DNA from 4 places in the Shinella sp. GW835-FHT14H05 genome. Region 1 is predicted to be linked to each of the others. Evidence: riboswitches for the same ligand, from Rfam matches in the RefSeq annotation. Region 1 holds a riboswitch; each other region holds the start of a gene.

Region 1 (7,621 bases):
CAACTTCTCGTACCTGCGCGGCGAAGGCGAAAAGCTTTCCGGCGGCGGCAAGTCCTCCGGCCTCATGAGCTTCCTGAAGATCGGCGACCGCGCCGCCGGCGCCATCAAGTCCGGCGGCACGACGCGCCGCGCGGCCAAGATGGTCGTGGTCGATATCGACCATCCGGATATCGAGGCCTACATCAACTGGAAGGTCAAGGAAGAGCAGAAGGTGGCGGCGCTCGTCACCGGCTCGAAGATCGTCGCCAAGCACCTCAAGGCCATCATGAAGGCCTGCATCAATTGCTCGGCCGATGGCGACCAGTGCTATGACCCGGCGGCAAATCCGGCCCTCAAGCGCGAAATCCGCGCTGCCAAGAAGGACCAGGTTCCGGAAAACTACGTCAAGCGCGTCATCCAGTTCGCCAAGCAGGGCTACAAGGACATCGAGTTCAAGACCTATGACACGGACTGGGATTCGGAAGCCTACCTCACTGTTTCGGGCCAGAACTCCAACAACTCCGTCTCGCTGAAGGACGACTTCCTTCGCGCTGTCGAAAACGACGGCGACTGGAACCTGACCGCCCGCAAGGACGGCCGCGTGATGAAGAAGCTGAAGGCCCGCGACCTGTGGGAACAGATCTCGCATGCCGCCTGGGCATCGGCCGATCCGGGCCTGCACTTCAACACGACGATGAACGACTGGCACACCTCGCCGGCCGCGGGCCCCATCCGCGCCTCGAACCCGTGCTCGGAATACATATTCCTCGACGACACGGCCTGCAACCTCGCCTCGCTGAACCTGCTTCAGTTCAAGGATGCGGCCACCAAGAACATCAACATCGCCGACTACGAACACGCCGTCCGCCTCTGGACCATCGTGCTCGAAGTCTCCGTGATGATGGCGCAGTTCCCGTCGCGCCAGATCGCCGAACGCTCCTACGAATACCGTACGCTCGGCCTCGGCTATGCCAATATCGGCGGCCTGCTGATGTCCTCGGGCATCCCGTACGACTCGACGGAAGGCCGCGCCATTGCCGGTGCGCTCACCGCCATCATGACGGGCGTCTCCTATGCGACCTCCGCCGAAATGGCGAGCGAACTCGGTCCGTTCCCGAACTTCACACCGAACCGCGACAACATGCTGCGCGTCATGCGCAACCATCGCCGGGCCGCCTACGGCGAAACCACCGGTTACGAGCAGCTCTCGGTCAACCCGGTCGCTCTCATCCATGGCGATTGCCCGGACCAGACCCTCGTCATCCACGCCAAGGCTGCCTGGGACAAGGCCGTGGCACTCGGCGAGAAGCACGGCTACCGCAACGCCCAAACGACTGTCATCGCGCCGACCGGCACGATCGGCCTCGTCATGGACTGCGACACGACCGGCATCGAGCCCGATTTCGCGCTGGTGAAGTTCAAGAAGCTCGCCGGCGGCGGCTACTTCAAGATCATCAACCGCGCCGTTCCGGAAGCGCTGCGCACGCTCGGCTATTCCGAAAGCCAGATCGCCGAGATCGAGGCCTATGCGGTCGGCCACGGCAACCTGAACCAGGCGCCGGCCGTCAACCCCGGCTCGCTGAAGGCCAAGGGCTTCACCGACGAGAAGATCGAGGCGGTCAGCGCCGGCCTGAAGGCAGCCTTCGACATCAAGTTCGCCTTCAACCAGTGGACGCTCGGCGCCGACTTCCTGAAGGAGACGCTGAAGGTTTCCGACGAGCAGCTCTCCGACATGTCCTTCAACCTGCTGGAGCATATCGGCTTCTCGAAGAAGGACATCGAAGCCGCCAACATCCACGTTTGCGGTGCGATGACGCTGGAAGGCGCGCCGTTCCTGAAGAACGAGCACCTCGCCGTCTTCGATTGCGCCAATCCCTGCGGCAAGATCGGCAAGCGCTACCTCTCGGTCGAAAGCCACATCCGCATGATGGCGGCCGCCCAGCCGTTCATCTCGGGCGCTATCTCCAAGACGATCAACATGCCGAACGAGGCGACCGTCGAGGATTGCAAGAACGCCTACATGCTCTCGTGGAAGCTCGCGCTGAAGGCGAACGCCCTCTACCGCGACGGTTCCAAGCTGTCGCAGCCGCTCAACTCCTCGCTGATCGAGGACGAGGACGACGAGGATGATGCCGTCGAGGCCCTGATCGCAGCACCCGCTGCCGCCCAGGCCGTCACCGTCACGGAAAAGATCGTCGAGCGGATTGTCGAGCGCCTGATCCGCGACCGCGAAAAGCTGCCGAACCGCCGCCAGGGCTACACCCAGAAGGCCGTCGTCGGCGGGCACAAGGTGTATCTGCGCACCGGCGAATTCGGCGATGGCCGCCTCGGCGAGATATTCATCGACATGCACAAGGAAGGGGCCGCCTTCCGCGCGATGATGAATAACTTCGCCATCGCCATCTCGCTGGGTCTCCAGTATGGCGTGCCGCTCGAAGAATATGTGGAGGCCTTCACCTTCACCAAGTTCGAGCCGGCCGGCATGGTGCAGGGCAATGACGCGATCAAGAACGCCACGTCGATCCTCGACTACGTGTTCCGCGAACTCGCCGTCTCCTATCTCGGCCGCCACGACCTCGCCCATGTCGACACCTCGGACTTCTCCAACACCGCGCTCGGCAAGGGTATCCAGGAAGGCAAGACCAACCTGATCTCCACCGGCTGGACCCGCGGCCACAAGCCGACGCTCGTCCAGGGCGGCCAGGGCGGCGAGCGCGCGCTCGGCGAACCGAAGGGTGCGGCAACCGCAGCGCCCGCCAAGGCATCCTCCGGCAGCAACGTTACCTCGTTTGCCGGCAATGCCGCGCGCAAGCTGGAGCCGGCCGTCGCCATCTCCACCTCCGAAATCGTCGCCTTCAAGCGCGATTACGAGGAGCGTGCCGCGGAAGTCGCGGACGAAGTCGCCGAGGAGGCCACGGACGGCGCAGTCGAGAGCGTCACCGCCCTCTTCTCCGACAAGGCCGCCGCCGAAGCCGCCAGCGCCAAGGCCGACGCCAAGAAGCTCGAAGCCGAACGCCGCATGCGCTCGATCGCCCAGGGCTACACCGGCAACATGTGCTCCGAGTGCCAGAACTTCACGATGGTGCGCAACGGCACCTGCGAGAAGTGCGACACCTGCGGCGCCACGAGCGGCTGCAGCTGATTACAGCACCCCATGACATTTCCTTCCGGGCAGGCAACTGCCCGGAAGGGGTTTTCGGAACAAAGTAGAAACACACGACGACAGGGAAGCCGAGCAAGACGTGAGCGGAAAAACATCCCGCATCCGGGCGACCCGCCTGACGCTGCTCAGCCGTGGCGCGACCGCGTCCAATCAGCAGCCGCGTTTTTCCTCCAACGAGCCGCTCCTTGCCAAAGAGCTTGAACGCGCAACACGGCTCGCGCGTGACATTCCCGCCTTCGAAGACGTGTTGCATGCCCCCGAGACCAGCGCGGCCGAGACGGCCGCGGCCTTCTCATCGAAGCCGACGCTTTGTGAGGCGCTTCGGGATGTCGACTATGGGCGCTGGAACGGGTTGGCGGTTGCCGATGTCGCAGCCGACGATCTCCAGCACTGGATGGCGGATCCGTCGGCGGCGCCGCATGGCGGTGAAAGCTTCGAGCAGGTGCGCGAGCGCGTGGCCGCCTGGCTGGATGGCCTGCATGGGACGGGGGGACGCCGGTTGGCCGTCACGCATGGCATCGTGCTGAAGATCGTTCTCGCGCATGTTCTCGGCGCGCCGCTGACGTCGATCTGGCGCGTCGATGTCGAGCCGCTCGGGTCGCTTTCGCTGACGAGCGATGGCCGGCGCTGGGCCTTGCGGCATTTCGGGTCGGCGGCGTAGCCGTCAGCCCGCTGCGGCCAGGGTCGCGGGATTCTGCCATTCGGCGGCGGCGTGGCCCGGTATATCCGCGTCCGTTTCGGCTCCGTCCGAGACACGGTCCAGAACCTCCCGCCATTGCGACACCAGGCCAAGATAGGTGCGGCTTCCGAACCGTTCGGCGAGCCGATATTGCTGGCGCAGCGTTATGCGCACCGTCGCGCGGCTGAAGCGGTCGGATTGGGCGGGGAAGTGATCGGGTTCCATCCGCCTTGCCAATGCGTCCAGCACCGCCTTGCGCAGGAGCGGCAGGTCCGGGCGGGCGAAGCGCTCGAAGAGCGCCTGGAACCGGGCATGGGCGTCGATGTCGAATTTCAGGTCGCGGCCGAGCGTATCCATCACGGGATTGGCCGGATGGAGATAACCGAGCGGTACGTGATATTTCGGGATCGGCGTGTTGGCCGAATGGGTGCGGCCCGACCGCAGCAGATGCGGCAGCAGGTGCGTGTGCGGCCCGGCGGGCGAGACGCCGCCGGTCTCCGGCCCGCCGATCTTCTGAAAAACCTCGATGCGGCCGATCCGGGTCAGCGCCACCCGATGGGGATGGGCCGCCATGAGGGCGGCGCTCACCGGATTGCCGGGCTCGAAGAGGCTGCGCCCCGCATGGGCGCGCAGGAGGGCGATCAGGTCCGTGTCCGCCGTGCGGATGCAGAAGTCGCATTGTGGCAGCGCCAGCCCGATATCGAACAGCACCGCCTTCCGGTCGGCGGGACGCACCGCCTCCGCGTCGGCCCCAAGCTCCGTCAGGACCTTGCGCCCCTCCATCGCCGAATCCCTTTCGGGCAGGCAGAGCGCCACGCCGTGGCTCCAGCGCTGCGGCTTCGCGCTGAGCGTCTCATAGGCGACCGGAACGACCTGATCGACCATGTCGGCGTTCAGCCGCATGGCGCCGCGCGATGTCGCGCGCACGAACATCGTCGGCGCGTCGGCCTCCAGATATTCGCCCCAATCCTGGTGGAACTCGGCGACCGCCCCGAAGGAGCCCATGCTCCACCCTGCCCTCGCATCGACGAGGTGGTCTATCAAGACATCCCGGAGATCCGCCATGATCGTTTCATCCTTCATCCGTGATTTGCGTGCGCCGGCGGAAACCTCCGCCGGCGCACCCGGCCGTCAGGCGGCCTTCAACAGGTCCCCATGCGGGTCGAGCACGAATTTCGTGGCCGCTCCCTGGTCGAAACTCTCGTAGCCCTGCACCGCATCGTCGAGCGCGATGATCTTCGCGTTGACGATGTCGGCGATCGGCAGCCGGTCGTGCAGGATTGCCTGCATGAGCTGCCGGTTGTACTTCAGCACCGGCGTCTGGCCCGTGTGGAAGGACTGCGCCTTCGCCCAGCCGAGGCCGAAGCGCAGCGACAGGCTACCGACCTTTGCAGCACTATCGACCGCGCCGGGGTCCTCGGTGACATAGAGGCCGGGAATGCCGATGGAGCCGGCTGCCCGCGTGATCTCCATCATCTGATTCAGCACGATGGCCGGCTGCTCGCCGCCCGCATGGCCGCGCGCCTCGAAGCCCACGGCATCGATGGCGCTGTCGACCTCGTCGGTGCCGACCACGTCGGCGATCATGTCGCCCAGCCGGTCGCTCTTGGAAAGGTCGATCGGCTCGAAGCCGACCCTTGCGGCATGCGCCAGGCGATCCTTGTTGAAATCACCGATCATCACGACCGCAGCACCGAGGATGCGCGCGGAGGCGGCCGCGGCCAAGCCGACCGGGCCGGCGCCGGCCACATAGACCGTGGAGCCGACGCCGACGCCCGCGCGCACCGCACCGTGGAAGCCCGTCGGCAGGATATCGGACAGCATGGTGAGGTCGCGGATCTTCGCCATCGCCTTGTCGCGGTCGGGGAATTTCAGGAGGTTGAAATCCGCATAAGGGATGGTGACGTAACGCGCCTGGCCGCCGATCCAGCCGCCCATGTCGACATAGCCATAGGCGCCGCCGGCGCGCGACGGGTTCACCGTCAGGCAGACGCCGGTATCCTGCGACTTGCAGCAGCGGCAGCGCCCGCAGGCGACATTGAACGGCACGGACACGATATCGCCGACCTGCAGCATCTCGACGTCGATGCCCTTCTCGATGACCTCGCCGGTGATCTCGTGGCCCAGCACGAGGCCGGGCATGGCCGTGGTGCGGCCGCGCACCATGTGCTGGTCGGAGCCGCAGATATTGGTGGAAATCACCTTGAGTATCACGCCGTGCTCGATGCGCCGGCCATCCGGCGCCTCCAGCTTGGGGTCGTCGATGTCGCGCACTTCCACCTTGCCGGGGCGCATGTAGACGACGCCTCTGTTCCTGCTCATATCCGTCTCCTCCTCAGTTGAACGCCTTTCCGGCCCGCTACTGCGCGGGCAGGATTTGCTCAGAACGCCGGCGCGCATCGCCAATGGGCGAATGCGGACCGTGTCTTTCGACGAAAGGATGGAAAAGAGGAGGAACAGGGCGGCCCGAACGAGACGCCTATTCGCCTCTCGATCGCCCACCGCAATCGGTCGAGTCTTGGGTTCAAGGCTGGTTTCCGGGCTCCAGAACCGTCCTTCCGGACACTCTCGGCGCCTTCCCAGCCTGCTTGGCCAGTGGCATTTGCCGAGATTTTGGTTCCGCTACCGTTGCGGGGGCAGCGCCGGTTTTAGACCGGCTTCCCAATTATCCATCCCGACAAAGCCGGGATGGCACCCTGAACAGGCCCAACAAACCACGCGCGGGACGAAATGACCTTCGGGAATACGACATCCTCGATAGAAGCAACGACACGGCCCGGCCTTGCGGCCGGGCCACGCGTTGTTACTGCGCCGCCCGTCGCAGTTCGGAGGCGGCTGCCACCATATTGACGAGGGCGGGCCTGACCTCCTCCCATTTGCGGGTCTTCAGGCCGCAATCGGGATTGATCCAGATCTGGCGATCCTGAAGGCGCTCGCGGGCGAGCGACAGGAGATCGGTCATCTCTTTCACCTCCGGCACCCGCGGCGAGTGGATGTCGTAGACGCCTGGGCCGATCTCGTTCGGATACTCAAAGTTCCGGAAGGCATCGAGCAGTTCCATCTTCGAGCGCGACGTCTCGATGGAAATGACGTCGGCATCCATAGCAGCGATCGCGGAGATGATGTCGTTGAACTCCGAATAGCACATGTGGGTATGGATCTGGGTACCATCCGCCACGCCGCTTGCGCAAAGGCGGAAGCATTCGACGGCCCAGTCGAGATAATGCTGCCAGTCCTTGTGGCGGAGCGGCAGGCCTTCGCGAAGCGCCGCTTCATCGATCTGGATCAGCTTCGCGCCGGCCTTTTCTAGATCGACGACCTCGTCGCGGATGGCGAGCGCGATCTGCCGGCATGTCGCGCTGCGGGCGATGTCGTCGCGCACGAAGGACCAGTTGAGGATCGTCACCGGGCCGGTCAGCATGCCCTTCACCGGCTTGTCGGTGAGGGACTGCGAATATTGCCACCAGCGCACCGTCATCGGGTTCGGCCGCGAGACGTCGCCGAAGATGATCGGCGGGCGGACGTAGCGCGAGCCGTAGCTCTGCACCCAGGCATGCTGCGTGAAGGCGAAGCCGGACAATTGCTCGCCGAAATACTGCACCATGTCGTTGCGCTCGAATTCGCCGTGCACGAGCACGTCGAGGCCGATCTCCTCCTGCCAGCGGATGGCGGTTTCCGTTTCCTTCTGCAGGAAGGCTTCGTAGTCCGCATAGCTCAGGGTGCCCTTGGCATGGGCGGAGCGTGCCTTGCGCACGTCGCTCGTCTGCGGGAACGAGCCGATCGTCGTCGTCGGGAACAGC
Region 2 (7,621 bases), on a different contig from region 1:
CACATGGGGCCGCAAGGCCGTCATCGAGCGGCACGATAAGCTGGAAGCCATGCTCGGCGACACGCCCTACCTCGTCGGCGACCGCCCCACCCTCGCAGACGGCGTCCTGATCGGCGTCGCCCGCTGGCTGGACTACCACCAAGTGGCGCCCGCCAGCCGCTGGCCGCGCATCGAGGCCATCCGCCGCCGGCTGGAAGCGGACCCCGCGGTGCGCTTTGCAACGGCGCTGGAGGATGGCGAAACGCCTGCCGGCTCCGGCGCGTTCAAGGGCCATGTGCCGCTCGCCGAGGTCATCGAACGCTTCGGCCGCGCTTGACGGTGGTGGACCGGGTCGTGCACTCGGTTCAAATCGCCACCCAGCCTCGCCCACTCGCCAAGTCATCCTCGGGCTCGACCCGAGGATCCATGCGGCGCCCGCTGCGTGGATGGTCGGGTCAAGCCCGACCATGACGGATGAGGGGTACCACCAAAAGCTCCATCCGCCGGGTGATGCCGATCGCCTCCAGGAACGGTTCGTCATGGCTGACGACCAGCAGCGCGCCGTCATAGGTGCGCAGGCCCGCCTCCACCGCCTCGATCGAGTCGATGTCCAGATGGTTCGTCGGCTCGTCGAGGATGAGGAGCGGCGGCGGTGTGGCACCGCCCAGCACGCAGGCGAGGCCGGCGCGCAGCAATTGCCCGCCGCTGAGGCTGCCAACCATCTGCAAGGCAGCGTCGGCGCGGAACATGAAGCGTGCCAGCGCCGCCCGGCAGGCGTTTTCATCGGCATCCGGGTTGATCCGGCGAAAGTTGTCGCGGATCGACAGGGCCGGATCGAGCAGGCTCACGCGCTGGTCAAGCATGGCGAAGTCGGTGAAGCGGCGCACGCTTCCCTGCCAGGGCTGGAGGTCATCGGTGACGAGCGCCAGGAAGGTCGTCTTGCCGGAACCGTTCGGCCCTGTCACGGCAACCCGCTCCGGGCCGGTCATGGCGAAGGAGAGGCCGCGGATAACGGGTCGCTCCGGCAGATAGCCGGCCGTGACGCCCTCCATCTTTAGCACCGACTTGCCTGCGGCGAGATGGGTCGGCGGCACGCTGACGGTGAGCGGCTGGAGGATTTCGATGCGCTCGCGCGCAGCCATCACGGCGTCCGCCGCCTGCCCCTGCCGGCTTTCGGCTAGCCGGGCGTTCGCGCCGCTGGTCAGCTCGCTGCGCTCCTTCATCGCGCCCAGCATGATGCGCGGTATGTCGCCCCTCGCCTTCTTCCGGCGTCCGGCAATGTCCTTGCGCGCCTTGCGCTCGGCGATGGTCTGCATGGTGCGCCCCACCTCCGCGGCCTGCTTTTCCGCATCCGCAAGGTCACGATGCGCGGCGGCGAGTTCCTGCGCCTTGCGGGCACGATAGGCGCTCCAGTTGCCGCCATAGCGGGTGGCGCCAAGCGTGGTGAGTTCGACGATGGCATCCATGGTTTCGAGCAGCTCGCGGTCGTGGCTGACGACGATCGCGCCGGCCCGCCAGCCGGCCAGCATGTCGATCACTGCCCGGCGCCCATCGCGGTCGAGATTGTTCGTCGGTTCGTCGAGCAGCAGGAAATCCGGCTCCGCGAAGATAAGCGCGGCAAGTGCCGCCCGTGTGCGCTGCCCGCCGGAAAGCGATGCGAGCGGCGTGTCCGGCGCCGCCTCCAGCCCAACACGCGCCAGCGCCGCGCTGAGCCGCGCCTCCAGCGTCCAGTCGGCGTCGGCGAGTTCATGCGCCTCAGCCTCGCCACACTCGGCACGGGCGAGCAGGACGAGCGCATCGACCACGCCGAACAGGCTGGCGATGGTCTCGTCGGCAAAGACCTGCACGCTCTGGCGCAACAGGCCGAGCGTGCCATCGACGGTGACGGTGCCGGCCTGTGGCACCAGATCGCCGGTGACGAGTTTCAGCAGCGTCGTCTTGCCGACGCCGTTTCGGCCGATGAGGCCGGCGCGCTCGGCGCCGAAGGTCAGGTCGAGATCGGAAAGGAGGGTGTGGCCGTCAGGCGTGGACCAGGTGATTTTGGAAAGCGTGATGGAATGCGGCATGGATGGAAAATTCCCCGAGGACAAAACGACGTCGATTTGTGGTCGGGTTGAAATCCATGGTGCACCATCCGGTCGGCATTGACGATGCCGGACATTTAGGGCCGGACCGGCCGCCTTGCAAGGGCAGCACGGCCGATCCGGCAATTCGTGAGGGTCAGGCCGAAGGCTGCTTCAGCCGCTTCGACCATTCGTCGGCCTTGCCCTTGCCGGCATCCTTCCAGGGCGAGCCCTTGAGGCCGAGCTTGGCGCGAAAACCCATCGCATTGATGATCAGCCGGTTCATGCCGGACGCGATGAAGGGCAGCGAGGCGATGTGCAGGCCGGTGAACGGCAGGAACGGATTGCGGCGCAACGACCCGTAGATCTCGATGCGGGTCGTCGTCTTGTAGCTCGGGCTGCGGGCATGGAAACCATGCGTATCGGCGACGATCAGCGTGTTCGCCTTGACCGTCATCTTGACCGGCTGGACGTAACCCAGCGCCGAAAGCTCGTCCGGCATGATGCGCAACGAGCCGCGGGCAGAATATTTGTTCTCGATCGAATCGGCGTTCTCGCTGATGCGGCGCTCCCAGGCGAGGCGCTGCGGCGTCATCTCGTGCGAGCCCGGAACGTAGGAGAACGGGCCGTCCTCCTCGCCGACATCGCGCAGGAACAGCCAGGCCTTGGCGGTCGGTTGGAACGTGTCGCTGTGCAGCGCGGTCTGCGGGTCCGTCGAGCCCTGCGTGATGACCGACGGCAGCGCCATCACGATCTGCACGACGAGCAAAGGCTGGCCGTCATGCGAGGAGACATAGCGCAGCAGATTGGTGACGCGCGGATCGTTGCGCGCGGCCTTGAAGCCCGGCAGGCTTTCCAAATCGCTGTCGTCGATGATGGCGCGGCGGGTGACGGTCTCGCCCTGCAGCATGTCGTAGCGCTCAAAATCACGCTCCGCGATCTCGCGCGTCACCGCGGCAAAAACCTCGGGCGACAGAAAGTCTTCGATCTTCACGAAGCCGTTTTCGGCATATTGCCGGCGATATTCCGGGGCGACGAGCTTTTCCAGCTTGGTGCGGCGCCAGGCGGCCATGCGCATGGCGAGCGAGACGCGCTTCTCGTGCAATCCCTTGCGGTTCAGCCACTTGCTGCCGATGACGGGATTGTCGGCGAAGGATTTTGCGCCGGATGCGAGCTGGAGCGCGTAGAAAGGGCTCAACAAAACTGACGAAATCCGCATGTTCACCTGCCTGTGAAGGGCCGGTCTTCCGCCGAACGGCGGCTGCGCGGCGACGGGCGCATAACCGGCTGTTGTATGTGCGCAGAGTGCTACACCAAGCCCCGGACGAGATCAATTGCGGGCAGCCGGCAAAAAGATGAATACGCAACTCATATTTTCCGCCGCGCATTAATCACAAATGCGGGAGCACGTTGCGCTTCCCTTCATGCAGCCTATGATAGGATATGCTTATGCGGCCGGATCGCGGCCCCGACAGTTTCACAGGATCGAAGATTTGAAAGGTTTGACCCGCCTTCTGTTTGCCGTTGCGACCGGCTTGCCGCTCCTGCTTTCGGGCGGCTCGGCGGCAGCGGCGGTGTGCGAGCAGATCCAGGCGGAGCTTGCGAACCTGCCCAAGGTGGTCGTCGATACGGCGAGCGCGCGCAAATATGCCGGTGCCATCGCCCGCCAGAACATCCAGCTGCGCAAGGCCAAGAGCGACCAGCGCCGGCTCGGCTGCTCGGGCGGCAGCATCATCGTCGTCGGCGGCGCCAATGCGGCGGCCTGCGACACGCTCTCGACGGTCATCGGCAAGATGGAGCGCAATCTCGACATCCTCGACAAGAAACGCCGCGAATTCGCCGGCGGCACCTCGTCGCAGGGCAAGCGCACCCGCCTGACCGCGCTGCTCGCAAGCAACGGCTGCAATGACGAGGCGAAGATGGTGCCGATCGCGGCGACCGAAACGCTGCGCACGCTCGATGAAAAACGCACGCTCCCTCTCGGCACCACGCCGGAGGGCAGCGAGCGTCTGCAATTGCGCTCGCTCGGCGGTGGTTCCGGCCATGGCAACCTGCGCACCGTCTGCGTGCGCACCTGCGACGGCGGCTTCTTCCCGATCTCGTCGGGCGCAACCCCGCTCGATTTCCGCCGCGACCAGCAGGTCTGCGCGATGATGTGCCCCGAGACGCAGACCGAACTGTTCTACCAGTCGATGACGAGCGGCCAGGAGACGGACCAGATGACCTCTACGGTCACCGGCCGGCCCTATTACGAAATGCCGAACGCCTTCTCCTACCGCACGCGCGACCTCTCCAAGCCCGGCGCCTGCGGCTGCAATCTCTCGGCCTATTACCAGGAGATGATCAAGCGCGAGAAGGCGCTGAAGGGCAGCGAGACTGCGAGCACCGGCAGGGATAGCGACGAGCAAGGCGGCTCGATCACCACCATCCACACGCTGCCGAAGAAGGACGAGACGCCGGCCAAGCTGCCGGTGAAGGTCGAGGAACGCGACTACGACCCGGCGAAGAGCAAGGTGCGCACGGTCGGCCCGGTCTTCCTGCCGGCCAACGAATCCGCCATCGATCTCGGCCGCCCGGCCGATGCCGGCGTCAACTAACGCCCGCGTCCGGCCAGCGCTCCTCGAACACCAGGTCCTCCAGCGGCAGACGCTGCCGCCAGCCCTTTACCGCAAGCTCCGGCTCGGCATAGAGGCGGTCGACCAGGCCGACGCAGAGCCAGGCGACGATCTCGACATGGTCCGGAATGCCGAGGATGTTTCGGATGTCGGCGTCATGGAAGATGCTGACCCAGCCCACGCCCACCCCTTCCGCCCGCGCCGCAAGCCAGAGGTTCTGCACGGCGCAGACCGTGGAATAGACATCCATGCGTGGATTGTGCGTGCGCCCCAGAACCACGGTGCCGCCGCGCGTCGGATCGCAGGTGACGCAGATCGACAGTGGCGCCTTGAGGATGCCTTCGAGTTTCAGCGCGCGATATTGCGTCTGGCGGTCGCCGTCGAACATCGCAGCCGCCTCGGCATTGGCCTTCAGGAAGGCGGCATGCACCGCGCGCCGGGTCGCCTCGCTGCGCACCAGCAGAAAATTCCACGGCTGCATGAAGCCGACCGAGGGCGCGCTGTGGGCGGCGTGCAGCAGGCGGCCTACAAGATCGTCCGGCAAGGGATCGGACAGGAACTGGTCGCGCACGTCGCGGCGCGTTTCGATGGCATGGTAGACGGCGGCCTTGTCCTCGCTGGAAAAGGCGCCCGCCCCGACCAGAGGATCGCACGGTTCGGCTCGCATCGTCATCTCCCCAACAATGCGCAAAACCTTCCGCCGTCCGCGCGGTTCGGTCTATCTTGCCAGGCCGGTCTTCTGACTTCGGGTCACACGGCCCGCACCTGCCTTCCCGGTTGAACAACCAGTGGCAAAAGCCTGAATCGATTCAAGCTTTTACGGCGCGAACCATCCCCGTCACAGCGCTGGGCACGTTCCGGACTTGAGGCTCTCACCCGCACCGGATTCCCGATTCTCCTGCAAAACGCAGGCACCTGACGGGAACGATATGCGCATGGCTTGGCGGCGCGATCAAGCCTGCCCGCGCCGCGCACCGGCCTGTCAGCGCCCTATATCAGGCCGCGCGCGCCTCGCCGGCCTCGATGATTATCTCCTGGCCGACATGATCCGCATGGACGGCGCGGTTTCGGCCGGCGTTCTTGGCGGCGTAGAGCGCGGCATCCGCCATCACCATCACGTCATGCACGGAGCCGCCGTGCTGCGGGAACTGCGCGATGCCGGCGCTGCCGCCGATGACGAGCAACTGGCCGTCATAAGCAATCGGCACCTGCGTATCGCGCACGAGGCTACCGGCAAGCTCCAGCAGCGCCTCATGGCTCCGCTCGCCGGTGAGGAGCACGGAGAATTCATCGCCGCCGAGACGGGCGACGCAGCCCTGCTTGCCGATGCGATCGGAAAAACGCCGGGCGACGGCCTGCAGCACCGCGTCACCAGCCGCGTGGCCATGCCGGTCGTTAACCGCTTTGAACTTGTCGAGGTCGAGCGCGAGGATTGCGAAGGGCTTGGTCTCGCCCTTGCGGATGGCGCGGCGCACCTCCTCGTCGAAGCCGCTGCGGTTCTTCAGCCCCGTCAGCGTGTCATGCCGCGCGAGGAAGGCGTTTTTCGCCTCGCTGCGCTGGAGCGCCTTGATGAGGGCGGAAAAGCGCAGCGTGACGAAGAGCATGACGCCGGCGAAGACCAGCACGAACATCGCGATCTGCGGCAGCGCCGAGCGCCAGACGAAGGAGCCCGGCATATTCGGCCGCCAGGAGGCGACCATGGGATTGTAGGCATCGGCGCCGACCGGCGTCATTACCAGCCCCGGCTCCTGCGTCACGATGGGGGTAAAGCCGAGATCGTGCACGCCGAGTCGTCGCTCGGTGTTCGCCAGCATCTTTTTCGAGACCGGCTTGACGGTGATGAGCAGTGTCGGCTCCAGCCGGTGGGCCGGGATATAGAGCGACTTCGGAACGACGGCCTGCACGACGACGATGCTCATGACGCGGTCGATGAGGCGCATGCCGGTGACATGGATTTCCGGCAGCGCCGGCGTCAGAAGGTCGGGATCCTCCTTGGCGCGCGCCACCTGCCAGCCGCCGCGATCCGGCGAGAGCGCCTCGCGATATTTGCGCTCGGCCTTGTGGGTGAGATCGCTCACCCAATGCAGCTTTTCGCGCGCCTTGCTCTCGGAAACCTTTTCCCCGCGATAAACGCCGAGCACCTTTTCGCCGTCCGGCGAAGCGAAGATCATCCAGGAGAAACCGAAGTCGGACCACATCCAGTCACGCAGCTGGTCCCGCACGAAGGCGTCGCCCGGCATGCCGTCTGCAAGCTCGTTGAAGCTCTTGTCCCAAAAGGAAAGCTGGCTCTGGTACTGTACGACCTGGTCGATCTGGTGGCCGAACTCGTTGCGCACCAGCGTGCGCTCGGTCTCGGCGACAAAACTGTCGGCCCGCTCGATCGCGTAGTCGAGCACGAGGTAATTGGCGGCGCCGAACAGCAGCACGATCATCACGGCCGCCGTCCGGATCACCAAACCAACACCGCGTCGCCGTGTCGCGCGGCTTTCTTCCGCTTTGCTCGTCATCTCTGCCCCTGCCTGTCCCCCGCCCGGTTTTCCGGACATTGTTGAACAAAGGCTACAGGCAAGACGGCAAAAATCGCTTAAGCGGGCTGGTGAGCAAAAACTTAACTTGCGCTCACCGGATATCGGGAGATCAGGCGGCCGGCGCGTAGCGCACGAAGGCGAATTTTTCGCCGTCCGGCGCCCAGTTCGGCACGTTCATCGTGCCCTGCCCGCCGAAAAGCTCGAAAAGGACGCGCGCATTGCCGCCATCCATGTCCATCAGGCGCAGGCGCACGCTAAGATCGCGCGGATGGTCGAAGACATCGCCATCATAGGAAAGCACCAGCAAGTGCCGGCCATCGGGCGAAGGATGCGGGAACCAGTCGCCATAGGGGCTGTCGGTGATGCGCGTCGGCTCGCTGCCATCCGGCCGCACCCGCCAGATCTGCATCCGGCCGGTGCGGCTGGAGTTGAAATA
Region 3 (7,621 bases), on a different contig from region 1:
TTTTCGGCGACGGGGCGGAATGCTAGGGGGATGGTATGACGAGAACGATCATGCTGCAGGGAACCGGCTCCGATGTCGGAAAAACGGTATTGGTGGCGGGGCTCTGCCGCATCGCCGCAAACCGCGGGCTGAAGGTGCGCCCGTTCAAGCCGCAGAACATGTCGAACAACGCCGCCGTTTCCGCCGATGGCGGCGAGATCGGCCGGGCGCAATGGCTGCAATCGCTTGCCGCCCGCGTTCCGTCCTCCGTGCACATGAACCCGGTGCTACTGAAGCCGCAATCCGACGTCGGCAGCCAGATCATCGTGCAGGGAAAAGTCTTCGGTCAGGCGAAGGGGCGGGACTACCAGGCGCTCAAACCGAAGCTGATGGATGCGGTGCTGGAAAGTTTCGGGATCGTCTCGGACGGTGCCGATCTCGTTGTCGTCGAAGGTGCTGGCTCGCCGGCGGAAATCAACCTCCGGGCCGGCGACATCGCCAATATGGGTTTTGCGACGCGCGCCAATGTGCCGGTCGTGCTCGTCGGCGACATCGACCGCGGCGGCGTGATCGCCTCGCTGGTCGGCACGCATGCCATATTGCCGGAGGAAGACCGGCGCATAGTGACGGGTTATCTCATCAACAAGTTCCGCGGGGACGTGACGCTGTTCGACGACGGGATTACCGAGATCGGCCGCTTCACGGGTTGGCCGTGTTTCGGCGTCGTGCCGTGGCTGAAAGACGCCGCGCGCCTGCCGGCCGAGGATTCCGTGGTTCTAGAGCGACTCGCCAAGGGCGGCGGCGGCGCCTTGAAGGTGGCGGTGCCGGTGCTGCCTCGCATTGCCAATTTCGACGATCTCGATCCGCTGAAGGCCGAGCCGCAGGTCGATCTCGTCTTCGTGCGGCCGGGCGAGCGGTTTCCGGCCGATGCCGGGCTCGTCGTGCTGCCCGGCTCGAAATCCACCATTTCAGACCTCGGCGATTTTCGCGCGGCCGGCTGGGACAGGGACCTCGCGATGCATATACGCCGCGGCGGCCGCGTCATCGGCATCTGCGGCGGTTACCAGATGCTGGGTCACCGCGTCACCGATCCGCTCGGCATCGAGGGCAGCGAGCGCGAGGTCGAAGGCCTCGGGCTGCTGGCGGTCGAAACGGAAATGGCGCCGGAAAAGACCGTGCGCAACAGCACGGCCCGCTCGCTGCAATATGACGTGCCGCTGGAGGGCTACGAAATCCACCTCGGCCGCACCACCGGGCCGGATGCGCTGCGCCCTGCCGTGAGCATCGACGGGCGGGCGGATGGCGCGATCTCGCCGGATGGCCGCGTCATGGGCACCTATCTGCACGGCCTGCTTTCGAGCGACGCCTACCGGGCGCGGCTGCTCGCCGACTTCGGCATCGAGGGCGGCGGCTTCGATTATCGGGCAGGCGTCGACGTGGCGCTGGATGGTGTGGCGGCGGAGCTGGAGGCCGTTCTCGACCCGGCCTGGCTCGATCGCCTTTTAGGCAGCGCTGATTAAATCGCGCCCCTGAAACGTTCAGCCATCGGGTTCCTGTGACTGCCGGCCTGCCGCACCAAAGTTGCGCCAGAATTCGGTGCGAGGACAGATGGAAATCCGCCCGGTTGCCGGGCGCAGCGCCTTCGAAAGGGTGAGACGACTATGGGTTCTGGACCTCTCGCACGATCCGTTCTGGTGAGGATCGGCCTTGCAAGCCTCGTCGGGCTGACGCTCGCGGGCCAGCCGGCAATCGCCTTCGCCCAGGCCACCACCGGCAAGGAAGCCGGAAGTGCCGGAAAACGCTGGGAAGAGGAATTTTCGCTCTGGCAGAAGGTTTCCGCCGGCAGCGACCTCACGCAGTACGAAACCTATCTGAAGCAATATCCGAACGGCACCTTCGCCTCGATGGCGCGCCTGCGCATCGCCGAGTTGCAGGCCGCCGCCAAGGTGAAGCAGACGACCGGCACCTCCACCGAGCAGGCCGAGGCGGACGCCAAGGCCAAAGCGGAACAGGCGGCCGCTGCCGAAAAGGCGAAGGCGGAAGAGCAGGCGGCTGCGGAAAAGGCCAAGGCTGAGGAAGAGGCCCGGAAAACTGCGGAAGCCGAGAAGGCGAAGGCCGATGCGGAAGCCGCGCGCCTGAAGGCGGAGGCCGAGACGAAGAAGGCCGAAGAAGAAGCACAGAAGGCCGCCGAGGCCGAGAAAGCCAAGGCGGAGGCCGAAACGGCACGCCTGAAGGCCGAAGCCGAGGCCAAGAAGGCTGAAGAGGAAGCGCAGAAGGCTGCCGAAGCCGAAAAGGCCAAGGCTGCGGAAGAAGCCCGCCTGAAGGCGGAAGCCGAGGCGAAGAAGGCGGAAGAAGAAACCGCCGCCCGTGCGCTGGCCGCGGAAAAGGCCGCCGCCGAGGAGAAGGCAAAAGCGGAAGCCGCGGCCGCGGAAAAAGCCCGCACCGAAGAGGCCGCCCGCCTGAAGGCGGAAGCGGAACAGAAGGAAGCGGCTGCGCGCAAGCTGGCCGATGAACAGGCCGCCGAGGCCGAGCGCCTTAAGGCAGAGGCCCAGGCGGCTGCGGACAAAGCCAAGGCCGAAGAAACGGCGCGCCTGAAGGCCGAAGCCGAACGCCAGAAGGCCGAAGAGGCCGCGGCCGCGCAGAAGGCGCGGGCCGAAGAGGAAGCCGCCGCCCGTCGCGAGGCCGAAGCCAAGCGCATCGAGACCGAGAAGGCCGTCGCCGAAGAAAAGGCGCGCATCCAGGAAGAGGCCGCCGCCGCGCGCAAGCTTGCGGAAGAGAAGGCGGCTGAAGTGGAGAAACTGAAGGCCGAAGCGGCACGCGCTGCGGCGGATGCCGAGGCCAAGGCTGCGGAAGCCGCCCGCCTTGCCGAAGAGGCTGAAAAACGCGCCGAAGAGGCTGCTGAAGCCGCAAAGCAGGCGGACACCGAAAATACTGAAACCGAGGGGGCCGACACCGGCGAAGCCGCGACGGCCACCCGCGAAACCGAAACGCAGGACGCCGAGCGCAAGAACCGCGGCCTCGCCATCGAACGGGCCGACGACGCGAAGAAGCGCGAGGAGGAGATCTTCGAAAAGGCCGTGCTCGGCGGCACGCAGGAATCGTTCCAGGCCTATCTCGACGAATATCCGAATGGTCGTTTCGTCGGGGATGCCCGCGAACGGCTCGCAGCGCTGGCCGATACCAAGCGCGAGGAGGCGGTGACGCCGAAGCAGGAAACCGAGACGGCCATCATCGACACCGAGCGCCAGGCCATCGAGGAGCGGCCGATCGTCGATCCCCGCGAGGCCTACATGGACCGGTCGATTCGGGTGCAGGCACAGCGCTTCCTGAGCGCGCTCGGCTACAATACCTACGGCGTCGACGGCGTCTTCGGCCCGCGCACCCGCTCGGCGATCGCCGCCTGGCAGGGTTCCTCCGGCTATCGCGCCGATGGCTACCTGTCGCGTCCGCAATACCGCGCATTGCGGCAGGCCGCGCAATATGCCGAAGCCCGGCAGAACCGCCAGCGCCGCTACCAGCAGGACTACGACGTGCTCGAAGGCCCGGTCGATGGGTACTATGAAGAGCGCGAATACCGCGGCGACAGCTACTACAACGATGGCGGCGGTCTGGTGATCATTCCGGGCTATTGAGTGGGTGACGGCGGTTTCAGCACAGGCGATGCCGCTGCGGATCGATTGACTTGCGCGATGCGGAAGCATAATCATCCGGATTATTGGATGGTTCCCGGATCCGGAAACGGATCGGGGAGTAAATGGGAATGTGACGCGGCGGACCCAAATAGGGCGCTGCAATCACGGCCGACCCCGCGACTGTAGAGTGGCGAGGGACGTTCATCCGGAGGGCAGGATCTGGTGCGGGACGAAGCAATGGTGCTTCAGGCCGTGCCAGGGAGAACCCGCCGGAAAAGCCACTGGGTGGCATCGCGATAAGCCGGGGCCGGACGCCTCTTAGTCTACGAATCGTCCACCCTTTTGCGATGCGTCTACCCGGGAAGGTGAGAATGTTCCGCAGGCGTTGAAAAGCGCCGGACGCCGCGAGCCAGGAGACCTGCCAGCCGATGAGGGCATTTCGCCCGACCTGGGGAGGGGCTTCCCCAACGCCTGCACGGAGGTTGTCATGGCTGTTTCTTCAACGTCTTCTGTTACCCTTTCCGCAAACGACCGCCTTGTTGCCGGCGTTTTCGCGCTTCTGATCGGCGCTTTCCTGGTTTTCGGCGCGGGCCTCGCGAATTCGGCCGTGCTGCATGACACGGCGCACGACACCCGTCACTCCTACGGCTTTCCCTGCCACTAAGGAGTTTTTGACATGATCGTTCGTTATCTCCTGGCCGCCCTGGTGGCCGGGCTGTTCTCCGGCGTGCTGATGACAGCCGCCCAGGAGGCGCGAGTCGTGCCGCTCATTCTCCATGCGGAGGAATTCGAGGGCGGCGGCGAAACCGCGCCGGCCACCGAAGGCACCACGCCCGCTACCGATGGCGCCACGCAGACGCAGGAGCATTCTTCGCTCGGCGCCGTCCTTCTGGATGTGGCTTCGTCCTTCTCGCCGATCTCCGTCGCCTATGCCCATGAGGGCGAAGAGCACGAAGAGGGCGGTATCATGTTCGGCATGAGCCGGTTCTCCGGCACGCTGCTCGCAAACCTCGTGACCGGCTCGGGCTTTGCCCTGTTGCTCGCCGGCTTCAGCCTCGTTTCCGGCCATCCGATCACGGTGGCGAACGGTGCGCTGTGGGGGGCTGCCGGCTGGCTTGCCGTGCACATGCTGCCGGCCATCGGCCTGCCGCCGGAGCTTCCGGGCTTCCCGGCCGCCGATCTCGGCGATCGCCAAGTCTGGTGGGTTGCGACCATCGTGCTTTCCGCGGCAGGGCTCTACCTGCTCTTCCTCAAGGACGGCATCGTCGCCAAGATCGCCGGCATCGTGCTGATTGCGGCGCCGCAGGTCTACGGCGCGCCGCAGCCGGGCGACATTTCCAGCAATGTTCCGGCCGTTCTCGGTGCGGAGTTCGCCGTCGCGGCGCTCGCCACGACGCTGTTCTTCTGGATCGTGCTCGGCCTCTCGCTGGGTTTTGCCAACGAAAAGATCGCCAAGGCCGCCTGATATGGCACAGACATCGCCCGGAGCCGTCCTGGTTCTGGGCGGTGCGCGTTCCGGAAAATCCGCTTTTGCCGAAAGGCTGGTCGCCGAGACCGGCCTTTCGCGTCATTACATCGCCACCGGCCGGGCATGGGACGATGAGATGCGCCAGCGCATCGACAAACACCGCGAGGATCGCGGCGACGGCTGGCAAACCCATGAGGAGCCGCTTGCGCTCGCCACCCGCATCAGGGATGTGGCACGCCCGGACCGGGCGGTGCTCATCGATTGCCTTACGCTCTGGGTGACCAACCTGATGCTGGAGGAACGCGATATGGCCGCGGAATTTGCCGGCCTCGCGGAAGCGATCAAGGCGGCGCAGGGCCGGCTGGTCTTCGTCTCCAACGAGGTCGGCCTCGGCATCGTGCCGGAAAACCGCATGGCGCGTGAATTCCGCGACCATGCCGGGCGGCTGCATCAGCAGATCGCCGCCCTCGTGCCAGAAGTCTATTTCGTCGCGGCCGGATTGCCGCTGAAAATGAAGGGTTGAGTCATGCTGCAACAGAAAATCCCCGCCACCGTCATCACCGGCTTCCTCGGCGCGGGCAAGACGACGCTGATCCGCAACCTGCTCCAGAATGCCGGCGGCAAGCGCATCGCGCTCATCATCAACGAGTTCGGCGATCTCGGCGTCGATGGCGACGTGCTGAAGGGCTGCGGCGCGGAAGCCTGTAGCGAGGACGATATCATCGAGCTCACCAACGGCTGTATCTGCTGCACCGTCGCCGATGATTTCATCCCGACCATGTCGAAGCTGCTGGAACGCGAAAACCGCCCGGACCACATCGTCATCGAGACGTCCGGCCTGGCCCTTCCGCAGCCGCTCGTCGCCGCCTTCAACTGGCCTGAAATCAAGACGCAGGTGACGGTCGATGGCGTCATCACCGTGGTGGACAGCGCCGCCGTCGCCGCCGGCCGCTTTGCCGACGACCATGACAAGGTGGATGCGCTGCGCGTCGAGGACGACAACCTCGACCACGAGAGCCCGCTCGAAGAACTGTTCGAGGACCAGCTCACGGCTGCCGACCTCATCATTCTCAACAAGACGGACCTGATCGACGCCGCGGGCCTCAAGATCGTGCGCGACGAAGTCGCCTCGCGCACCGTCCGCAAGCCCACGATGATCGAGGCGAAGAACGGCGAAGTCGCCGCCGCCGTGCTGCTCGGCCTCGGTGTCGGCACGGAGGACGATATCGCCAACCGCAAGTCGCACCACGAGCTGGAGCACGAGAACGGCGAGGAGCACGACCATGACGAGTTCGACAGTTTTGTCGTGGAGCTCGGTGCCATCGCCGACCCGGCCGCCTTCATCGAGCGCCTCAAGGGCGTGATCGCCGAACACGACGTGCTGCGCCTCAAGGGTTTTGCAGACGTGCCCGGCAAGCCGCTGCGCCTGCTCGTCCAGGCCGTCGGCAGCCGCATCGACAGCTATTTCGAACGCGCCTGGACGCCGGGCGAAAACCGCGGCACCCGCTTCGTCGTCATCGGCCTGCACGACATGGACGAAGCAGCCGTGCGCGCGGCTATCGCTGCGGCGGTTTGATTTCGGCATGAGGATGCGGCAGTCCCTCTCTTCGGCGCTTCGGGCGCGGTTTGCCGCGCCGGTGGATCCTCGGGTCAAGCCCGAGGATGACGGTGGGGAGGGGAGGCTGTCGGTCTATCGAGGGGCTTGCTTTGGCAGGCGGCGGTTTTCTTGCGGGGTAATTTTAGGTGCTCCGCAGCTACCACACCCTCTGTCATCCTCGGGCTTGACCCGAGGATCCATCGGCACGGCACGCCGGCAATCGGGAGGCGCCGCATGCACCTCCTGCTAGCCCAGAAGGGAACGATCGCCGACGGCAAGGAGGCGATCGATCTCGGCCAGACGCCCGGCGACATCCTCTTCCTCTCCGCCGCCGACACCGAACTCGCCGCGATCGCCGCCGCCCATCGCGGACAGGATACGCAAACGCGGCTGCGCCTTGCCAGTCTCGCGACGCTCTCGCATCCGATGTCGGTCGATACCTATATCGAACGTACCGCGCGCCACGCCAAGCTCATCGTCATCCGCGCACTCGGCGGCGCCAGCTATTTTCGCTATGTGCTGGAAGCGCTGCTGGCGACGGCGGTGGCCAATGGCATCAAGCTCGTGGCACTGCCCGGCGACGATCGGCCGGACGAGGGCATCGTGCCGTTTAACTGCATCGATGACGCGGACCGCCAACATCTCTGGGCCTATCTGAACGAGGGCGGGGCGGACAATGCCGAACGCTTCCTCGCCTATGCCGATGCCCTGGTGTTTGGCGGTGAGAAGCCCGATGCCGCAACGCCGCTGGAAAAGGCCGGCATCTGGTGGCCGGGGCGGGGTGTCGTTGATATCGAGACATGGCGCGAGGCCTCCAAAGAAGTTGCGACCCCTGCAGGACTCGAACCCCCGACCGCCGCAATCTCCTTCTACCGAGCCTATGTCCAGAGCGGCGAGACACGCCCCGTCGAAATGCTGATCGAGGCGCTGGCGGCCGAGGGCGTG
Region 4 (7,621 bases), on a different contig from region 1:
TGGCGGCCCTGCCCTTTTCGGCCCGCGCGGTCGATGTGGAACCGTGGAGAAAGCCGGAAAACGCCATCGTCATCGATGCCTACGAGCTGAACGAGATCGACTGGTCGGAGATGCTGTCCGACAAGCGCATCGCCGGCTTCATCTCGAAGGCCTCCGACGGCCTGCCGGAAAGCTACAGCTGCAAGGGCGAGCACAGCGGCGATACGGTGGCGCACTGCAAGACCATGTGGCGCAAATATGCGGTGAGCCGCGAACTCTACGAGACCCGCCGGCTGCTCGCGCGCTCGAAGGGCCTGCTGTGGGGCGCCTATCATCTCGCCCGGCCGGGCAACCCGGTCGACCAGGCCAACCATTTCCTCGGCTATGCCAATCCGCAGGACGACGAGATGATGGTGCTGGATGTCGAGGGCATCGATCCGGACACCTACATGTCGCTCGAAGATGCGCAGGTCTTTGCCGGCCATATCAAGACGCGCACGGGCCGCTATCCGGTGCTCTACACCAACCATTCGACCGCGCGCTATATCGCCGCGCACCGCGACGAATACCGCATCCTGTCGCGCCTTCCGCTCTGGTATGCCCGCTACAAGCCGGGCATCGAGGGCGCCTTCCCGATGGGCAACTGGGACAATTATGCGCTCTGGCAGTTCTCCGCCGGCGTCAACTGCTCGAAGCGCCGCTGCCCCTACCGCGTGAAAGGCGCGCTCAACGACATCGACGTCAACGTCGCGCCGATGAGCAAGGCCGCACTCGGCAAAGCCTGGGCCTTCGGCGGCCTGGTGCCGGAAAAACCCTTCGAGCCCGTGGACGAGATGCTCACCGCCTCCATTCCCACCGGCGGCGCGTTCAAAGCGACCGTCGAGGCCGCAGCCTCCATCGGCGCCGAGGCACAGACGACCGGCGCCGTCACGCTCGCCTCCGGCACGACGACGTCGTTCCCGGTGACGGTAACAGCCGAAGTCCGCGCCGGCCTCGCCGCCAAGGGGGCTGCGACTGCGGCGGTCGGCCAGCGCGTGGTCGACGTGACGCCGTTAAACTACCAGGATTTTTGAAAGCCGGTGCCTACGCATGGCCTATACATTCGCCATCGGCGATATCCACGGATGTATCGATCCCCTGAACAGACTGCTCGCCCGGATCGAGACCTATGCTTCGAACGGCAATATTGTCTTTCTAGGTGACTATATTGACCGTGGCCCGAACAGCAGCGCTGTCCTCGACCGGCTGATCGCGGGCCCACCCACCGGCTTCGACTGGATTTGCCTGATGGGCAACCACGAGGACATGATGTGCGGCGCTTATGACGGACGAAGCGACCGCGACTTGTGGCTCAACAATGGTGGCGTCGAGACAGAAATGTCGTTCGGGGGCAAGGTACCAGCGGAATACCTCGACTGGGCCACAAGGCTTCCACTTATCCATGTTGATACGCACCGGATCTTCGTCCATGCCGGCGTATTGCCTTTATTCCCGCTGGACAAACAAAGCCCGCGCGATCTGTTGTGGCATCGCTTTCCGCCGGATGAAGCCGGCGACTATTGGAACCGGCATGTGGTGCACGGCCACACGCCTTCCAAATCCAATCCCGTCACGATTGGCAATCGCACAAATGTGGATGCCGCATGCGTTTTCGGCGGGAAGCTTGTATGCGCTGTATTCGATGATGCCATCGCCGGCGCGCCGATCGACTTCATCGAGGTTGCGGCCACCGGCGACGCATAAACTCCTCCTCACGCCTCGATAGACACATCCCCGATCGGCCGCGAGCAGCAGGCGAGGATGTAGCCTTCCTCGATTTCGTCGTCGAGGATGCCGCCGTTGTGGCGCATGTCGACCTCGCCGGAGACCTTCATGACACGGCAGGTGCCGCACAGGCCGCCCTCGCAAGCGGCACCGATGCGCACGCCGGCTGCGCGGGCGGTTTGCAGGATCGTCTGGCCGGGCGGGCATTTGGCGTCCTTGCCGGCCATGGTGAAGGTGACGTTCGAGATCGCCTCCGCATCCACCTCGCCCGCACCGCCGCGGATGGCGAGTTCTTCAGGCGCGGGTGCGGCCGCCGGCTGGAAGCTCTCCTCGTGGTAGCGTTCCATGTTGAAGCCGCAGACCTTCAGCATATCGCGCACGCCGCGCATGAACGGCTCCGGGCCGCAGCAGAAGACGGTGCGATCACGGAAATCGGGCGCCAGCAGCGAGAGCCGGGCGGCATCGATGCGGCCGCGCAGGCCGTGCCAGCCGTCGCGCGGATTGTGGCCCTCGACGACGAAGCCGAGCGCGAGGTTCGGCATGTGGGCGGCGAGACATTCGAGCTCCGCCTTGAACAGCAGGTCCTCCGGCTTGCGTGCGCAGGTGACGAAGGCGACATCCGATTGCGGCGCGCAATCCGACATCCAGCGCGTCATCGACATCATCGGCGTCACGCCGGAGCCGGCCGAGATGAACAGGTACTTTTCCGCCGGATAGCGCACGAAGGAAAAGTCGCCGAGCGGGCCGAAGGCCTTGAGCTTCACGCCGGGGCGCAGGTTGTCGAACATCCAGCGCGTGCCGATCGAATTCTTCTGCACCTTCACCGTCACGGAGACGGCGAAGGGGCGCGAGGGCGTCGAGGACAGCGTATAAGTGCGCATCACCGGATCGTCCGGCGACACCGGCAGTTCCAGCGTGACGAACTGGCCCGGCAGGTAGCGGAACCAGTTGTCGCGATCCGAGCGGAAGGTGAAGGTCATCACATCCGTCGTCTCCGCCGTGACGGCGATGCATTCCAGGAGGTGCTGGCGATCGTTCCACGGATGGAGTTCGTCGAAATGGTGGAAATGGCTCGCGACCGTCATGTCAGGCCACCCGCGAGAGCGGCTTTTTGGCGCCGTCGAGCCGTTCGATCATGAAGTTGGCATACCATTCGACGAACTGCATGACGCCGCCTTCGTCCTCCGGCGAATAGGGGCCGGGCTGGTAGGCGGGCGAGCGGATGCCGAAGGCGTTTTCCTCGACGATCCGGCGGTCCTGGTCATTGGTCTCGGTCCAGACATGGGTGAGCTCGTCGAGACGATAGTCGATGCCTTCCACCGCATCCTTGTTGACGAGCCACTTGGTGGTGACCTGCGTCAGCTCAGGGCCAAGCGGGATGACACGGAAGGTGATGGCGTGGTCGGCCAGCACATGGTTCCACGTCGTCGGATAGTGGAAGAGCAGCAGCGTGCCGATATGGCTTTCCAGCACGTCGCTCGACAGCGGGCGCTGGACGGCGCGCGCGCCGGACATGGTGTAGCTCTCGGCGTCCTGGATGAGCGGCATGCGCGCGGCGCGGAACTGGCCCGTCGGCGACATGCGGAACTCGCTCGGCAGGCCGGCCGCCTCGCACTTCGCCCAATGCTCGGCGATGACCGGATCGTCCTTGGCGCCCTGCACGCCGGTGGCGCTGGGGGCTTCCGGATAGGTGCGGCAGAGTTCCGGATGATTGGCGGCGCAGTGGTAGCACTCGCGGTTGTTTTCCCAGACGAGCTTCCAGTTGCCCTTTTCGATGATCGTGCTTTCGAAGGCGACCTTGGTTTCGCCGAGGCGATGGCGCGCGAGATAGGGCTCGACCAGATTGCGGAAGGCGGTGAAATCCGGCGCCTGATCGGCCAGGCAGATGAAGATGTAGCCGCCGACCGTCTCGCAGTGGATCGGCTTCAGGCTATGCTGCGTCTTGTCGAAATCCTCCGCCATGTGGCGGGCGAAGAGCAGCGAGCCATCAAGTTCATAGGTCCACTGGTGATAGGGACAGACGAGCTTTGCCGACGTTCCCTTCTGCTGGTTGCAGACGCGCGAGCCGCGGTGGCGACAGGAATTGTGCAGCGCGCGCACCGTGCCCTTGCGGTCGCGCGTGATGACGACGGGATAATCGCCGACCTGGACGGTGAAATAATTGCCGGCCTTGGGGATTTCGCAATCATGGCCGATGAACAGCCAGTCGCGATACCAGATCGTCTCCATGTCGAGCTTGTAATGGTCGGGGTCGATGTAGAAGGCCTGCTCGAGGCTGTAGCCATCGCGCCGGTTCTTGAGCTTGCGGAGCACGTCGCTGCGAATGTCCATGCCGGATCCTCGGATAATCTAAATGGGGGCTGAGGCGCACGGAAGAAGACGGCATCCGGGCAGCGAACCGCACGGAATGCACGCTTCCCAGCCGCCCGCCGCAGCCAGTCACGATCGTTTCTCCAGGCTGGTTTCCGGGCTGAGGAGCGTTCTGCGGGGCATGACCTTGTCGGGTCATTCCTCTTCGAACCGTCGCGGCGCCTTCCCAGACCTCCCGTCCAGTGACGTATGCCGCGTCTTGCTCCAACACCGTTGCGGGGGCAGCGCCGGATTTTAACCGGCTTCCCAATTCTCCAAACTCTTTTCAGGAGCGTGGCACCTTGAGTGAGCTTATCTAACCGCAAGAATCGTCGCGCGACATGTCGAAAAACGACATGCCATCATGATTTGGCGACAGGATTTTCGCGTGGTTAAAAAGCGGGACGCCGAGATTTCTGCATATATGTCAGGGTGATATGCCTAGCTTTGCGGCAAAATGCCCATCCCCTCGGCAGTTTGCAGCCCACGATCATGCTCTTGTCATATTGCGACCCATAGCACTTGCCTGCGAGGAATGGGGAGCGGACCGGAAAGAATTGTTTAACGTCGTTTGCATAAACTTCTCCCCGATCAAGGCGCTAGGATGGGGTGCTCGCCACGTGCAGCAGACGAAGTTCCGATATTACGACGCCGTCGCCTACAAGCGCGCGAACCCGCCCAAATCCGCCGTGCACACGGAATTCCTGCGCACCGGCCGCATCGATCGCAACCTCGACTGGCTGCCGAGCGAGAAGCGTTACCTCACCTACCAGGAGGTCGCAGAACGCACGGGGCGCAAGCTCGAACGGGCGGGCACGGTCACGCATGACCGCATCAACGGTTTCCACCGCTCGATCCAATTTCCCAAACTGATCTTCCACCGCACGCTCGCCCGCACGCCGCATCTCGGCTATTGCCACATCACCGTCGCCAATTCGCGCTTTGCCGAATTCGAGAGCGTGCAATGGGCCTTCTACATGGCGAACTTCTTTGCCGACATCGGTGACGAGGAGCAGTTCTTCGCCGGCATTTCGCAGAAGCCGGGCCGCATGTATTTCGCCGTCGCCATCGTGCCCGGCGACGAGGAAGGCCGCTTGCGGATCGACCGCAAGGTGCGCGGCAACGGCGTGATTTTTCGCACGGACGATCCCGCCCTCGCCATGAAGAACGTGCTGCTGCTCGGCGCCCGCGACGAGGCGCTCCGCAAGATCATCCGCGCCATTTGAAGCTAGAACGCATGTCGTTATCGCAAAACCGCTGCACACTTTTGCGCGACATGCTTTAGGCTCTATACAGCAGCCATTCCTTGCCCGCCGGCACTTCGTCGCCGCGGCCATAGACGATCACGAGATCCCCGCCCGCTCCCTTTGCCTCCGCAAGCGCCCGTTCGCAGGCCGACGAGAGGTCGAGCGCGCTGTCGGCGCGGTCCGACATGCAGACACCGGCCGAAAGCGTCAGGTGGCCGAGGTTGCGGCCGGTGCGCGGATCGCGCAGCGCCATCGTCTGGAAGGCGGCGCGCAGCAGGTCGATCAGCCGCGTCACTTCGCTTTCGTCGGCGGTGTGGAACAGGAAGCCGAAGCGCAGGCCATCGATGCGCACGGCAAGCTCGCCGGCCGGGAAGACCTGACGGATCAGCCCGCCGTAGAAGCTCACGAGGTGCTCCGACAGGGCTTCGATCTGCGCGGGTGAGAAGCGGCGGTCGGCATCGACCTCCGCGACCGCGACGCCGCAGAGCATCGGCAGGTCCGGATTGGAATAGATGCGGGCGAGCGCCTTGTTGAAGGCGCGGCGGTTGCCGAGCTTGGTCGGCGGATCGACGAATTTCATCGCCTCGAACTCCGCCATCTCCTTCTGGATGCTGTCCATGACGGCCGATTGCGCGGCGACCTTTTCCGCCATTTCCGCCGTGTGGGTGACACGCAGCTCGGTCGCCCGTTGCAGGGCTTCGAGCGACGAGCCGAGCGCGCCCTCGCCCGCCGCGCTGCGGATGACCTGCGAGGCCTCGCCGATCAGGCGGCCGTAGTCGGACAGCGACGAGCGCTCCTGGCTGAGCAGCTCCATGAAATTGCCCATCTCGCTGCTGATCGCGCCGGCGGAGCGTTGCAGCACGCTCGCCTCGTGCTGGTGCGGCAGGTATTTGCGCCCGAGCTCGTCCAAAGCAGCTTGCGTCTTGTATTTGCCGAGAGCGATGAAATCGCGCACCAGATCCGGGTTGGCACCGGCATAGGCCTCGTAGACCAGCTCGTAATTGCGCGGCAGGCCATCGATGCCCATCTGCTTCATGGCCGTTGCGACGCGGAGCGCGATATCGGTCGTCGAGGATTTCTTGTGAGCCATCAATGCGGGACCTGTGTGCGGGACTTTTCACACCTTCGTAACAGCCCCCGCTTTCGGTCGCTCTAATCGGGTCGCTCGCATTTTAGGCAAACGGCCGGCCCTTGGCATTTCCCGGCAAAGAACGCTAAAGGAGGCCGGGAGCGACGGAAGGGCGAGATGGCAGATATCGTGGATACGCGGACGGAACCGGAGGCAGCACTTGCCCGGGCGTGCGAGGTGCTCGGCCGCGGCGTGCCCGTCGCCATTCCCACCGAGACGGTCTATGGCCTCGCCGCCGACGCCACCAATCCGCTGGCCATCACCCGCATCTATGAAATGAAGGGCCGGCCGCGCTTCAATCCGCTGATCTGCCACATGGCCGACCTAACCATGGCGGAACGGCATGCGGTCTTCGATCCCCTCTCGCGGCAGATCGCCGAGGCCTTCTGGCCCGGCCCGCTGACGCTCGTGCTGCCGATCCGGTCGGACAGCGCCATCCATCCGCTTGCCCGCGCCGGGCTGGACACGGTCGGCATCCGTGTACCGACGGGTTTTTCAAGCCGGCTGCTCGCCGCCTTCGGCCGGCCGCTGGCGGCCCCGAGCGCCAACACATCCGGCCGCATCAGCCCAACCACCGCCCGCCATGTCGCCGAGGATTTTGGCGCGAAGCTGGAGCTGGTGCTGGATGCGGGGCCTGCCGTCGTGGGGCTGGAATCCACCATCCTCAAGGTCGAGGGCGAGACGATCCGGCTGCTCCGCCCCGGCGGGCTCGATGCCGCCGAAGTCGAACGCGTCACCGGCCGCACTGTGCTGCGCAACGACAAGGCTGGCGCGACGATCGAGGCGCCGGGCATGCTCGCCTCGCATTATGCGCCCGATGCACCCGTGCGACTCGATGCCCGCGAGGTGCGGCCGGGCGAGGTGCTGATCCGCTTCGGCGGCACGCCGCTGCCGGGCGAGGCCGACGCGGCGCTCGTGCTGGATCTGAGCCCGGGCGGCGATCTCGCGGAGGCGGCCGCCAATCTCTTCGGCTATATGAAACAGGCGGATGCGACGGGTGCTGCCGCCATCGCCTTTTCGCCGATCCCCTCGACCGGCCTCGGCGAGGCGATCAACGATCGTTTGCAGCGCGCCGCCGCGCCCCGCGGATAAAGGAAACACGATGGTCCAGGCAAAGCTTTCCCCCGATCTCATCGCTCGCTTCGCCGCCATC

Evidence for each region. A riboswitch is a leader RNA that binds a small molecule or an ion and turns the genes downstream of it on or off. The one in region 1 is predicted to bind cobalamin.
Region 2: another riboswitch for cobalamin. It lies ahead of bluB (5,6-dimethylbenzimidazole synthase); the one in region 1 lies ahead of fdhA (formaldehyde dehydrogenase, glutathione-independent).
Region 3: another riboswitch for cobalamin. It lies ahead of AC1Q6Z_RS05995 (CbtB domain-containing protein); the one in region 1 lies ahead of fdhA (formaldehyde dehydrogenase, glutathione-independent).
Region 4: another riboswitch for cobalamin. It lies ahead of AC1Q6Z_RS21575 (aromatic ring-hydroxylating oxygenase subunit alpha); the one in region 1 lies ahead of fdhA (formaldehyde dehydrogenase, glutathione-independent).

The regions. Positions count from the first base shown of each region.
Region 1 is NZ_JBXAFY010000010.1:119,293-126,913, reverse strand. It holds gene AC1Q6Z_RS25325 (vitamin B12-dependent ribonucleotide reductase) at 1-3,121, shown strand, start outside; gene AC1Q6Z_RS25320 (histidine phosphatase family protein) at 3,222-3,803, shown strand; gene AC1Q6Z_RS25315 (DUF6925 family protein) at 3,807-4,886, opposite strand; gene fdhA (formaldehyde dehydrogenase, glutathione-independent) at 4,953-6,143, opposite strand; cobalamin riboswitch at 6,333-6,535, opposite strand; gene metE (5-methyltetrahydropteroyltriglutamate--homocysteine S-methyltransferase) at 6,625-7,621, opposite strand, start outside.
Region 2 is NZ_JBXAFY010000001.1:1,359,113-1,366,733, reverse strand. It holds gene AC1Q6Z_RS06705 (glutathione S-transferase family protein) at 1-316, shown strand, start outside; gene AC1Q6Z_RS06700 (ABC-F family ATP-binding cassette domain-containing protein) at 435-2,045, opposite strand; gene AC1Q6Z_RS06695 (phytanoyl-CoA dioxygenase family protein) at 2,200-3,240, opposite strand; gene AC1Q6Z_RS06690 (DUF2865 domain-containing protein) at 3,536-4,639, shown strand; gene bluB (5,6-dimethylbenzimidazole synthase) at 4,632-5,324, opposite strand; cobalamin riboswitch at 5,370-5,591, opposite strand; gene AC1Q6Z_RS06680 (diguanylate cyclase domain-containing protein) at 5,653-7,164, opposite strand; gene AC1Q6Z_RS06675 (TolB family protein) at 7,295-7,621, opposite strand, start outside.
Region 3 is NZ_JBXAFY010000001.1:1,216,118-1,223,738, forward strand. It holds gene AC1Q6Z_RS05985 (cobyric acid synthase) at 36-1,499, shown strand; gene AC1Q6Z_RS05990 (peptidoglycan-binding domain-containing protein) at 1,641-3,611, shown strand; cobalamin riboswitch at 3,683-4,051, shown strand; gene AC1Q6Z_RS05995 (CbtB domain-containing protein) at 4,099-4,275, shown strand; gene AC1Q6Z_RS06000 (CbtA family protein) at 4,288-5,076, shown strand; gene cobU (bifunctional adenosylcobinamide kinase/adenosylcobinamide-phosphate guanylyltransferase) at 5,078-5,602, shown strand; gene cobW (cobalamin biosynthesis protein CobW) at 5,606-6,655, shown strand; gene cobN (cobaltochelatase subunit CobN) at 6,911-7,621, shown strand, end outside.
Region 4 is NZ_JBXAFY010000007.1:216,688-224,308, forward strand. It holds gene AC1Q6Z_RS21560 (glycoside hydrolase family 25 protein) at 1-1,052, shown strand, start outside; gene AC1Q6Z_RS21565 (metallophosphoesterase family protein) at 1,069-1,722, shown strand; gene AC1Q6Z_RS21570 (FAD-binding oxidoreductase) at 1,731-2,828, opposite strand; gene AC1Q6Z_RS21575 (aromatic ring-hydroxylating oxygenase subunit alpha) at 2,830-4,074, opposite strand; cobalamin riboswitch at 4,183-4,412, opposite strand; gene AC1Q6Z_RS21580 (DUF6656 family protein) at 4,713-5,318, shown strand; gene AC1Q6Z_RS21585 (GGDEF domain-containing protein) at 5,374-6,429, opposite strand; gene AC1Q6Z_RS21590 (L-threonylcarbamoyladenylate synthase) at 6,586-7,560, shown strand; gene AC1Q6Z_RS21595 (FAD-binding oxidoreductase) at 7,571-7,621, shown strand, end outside.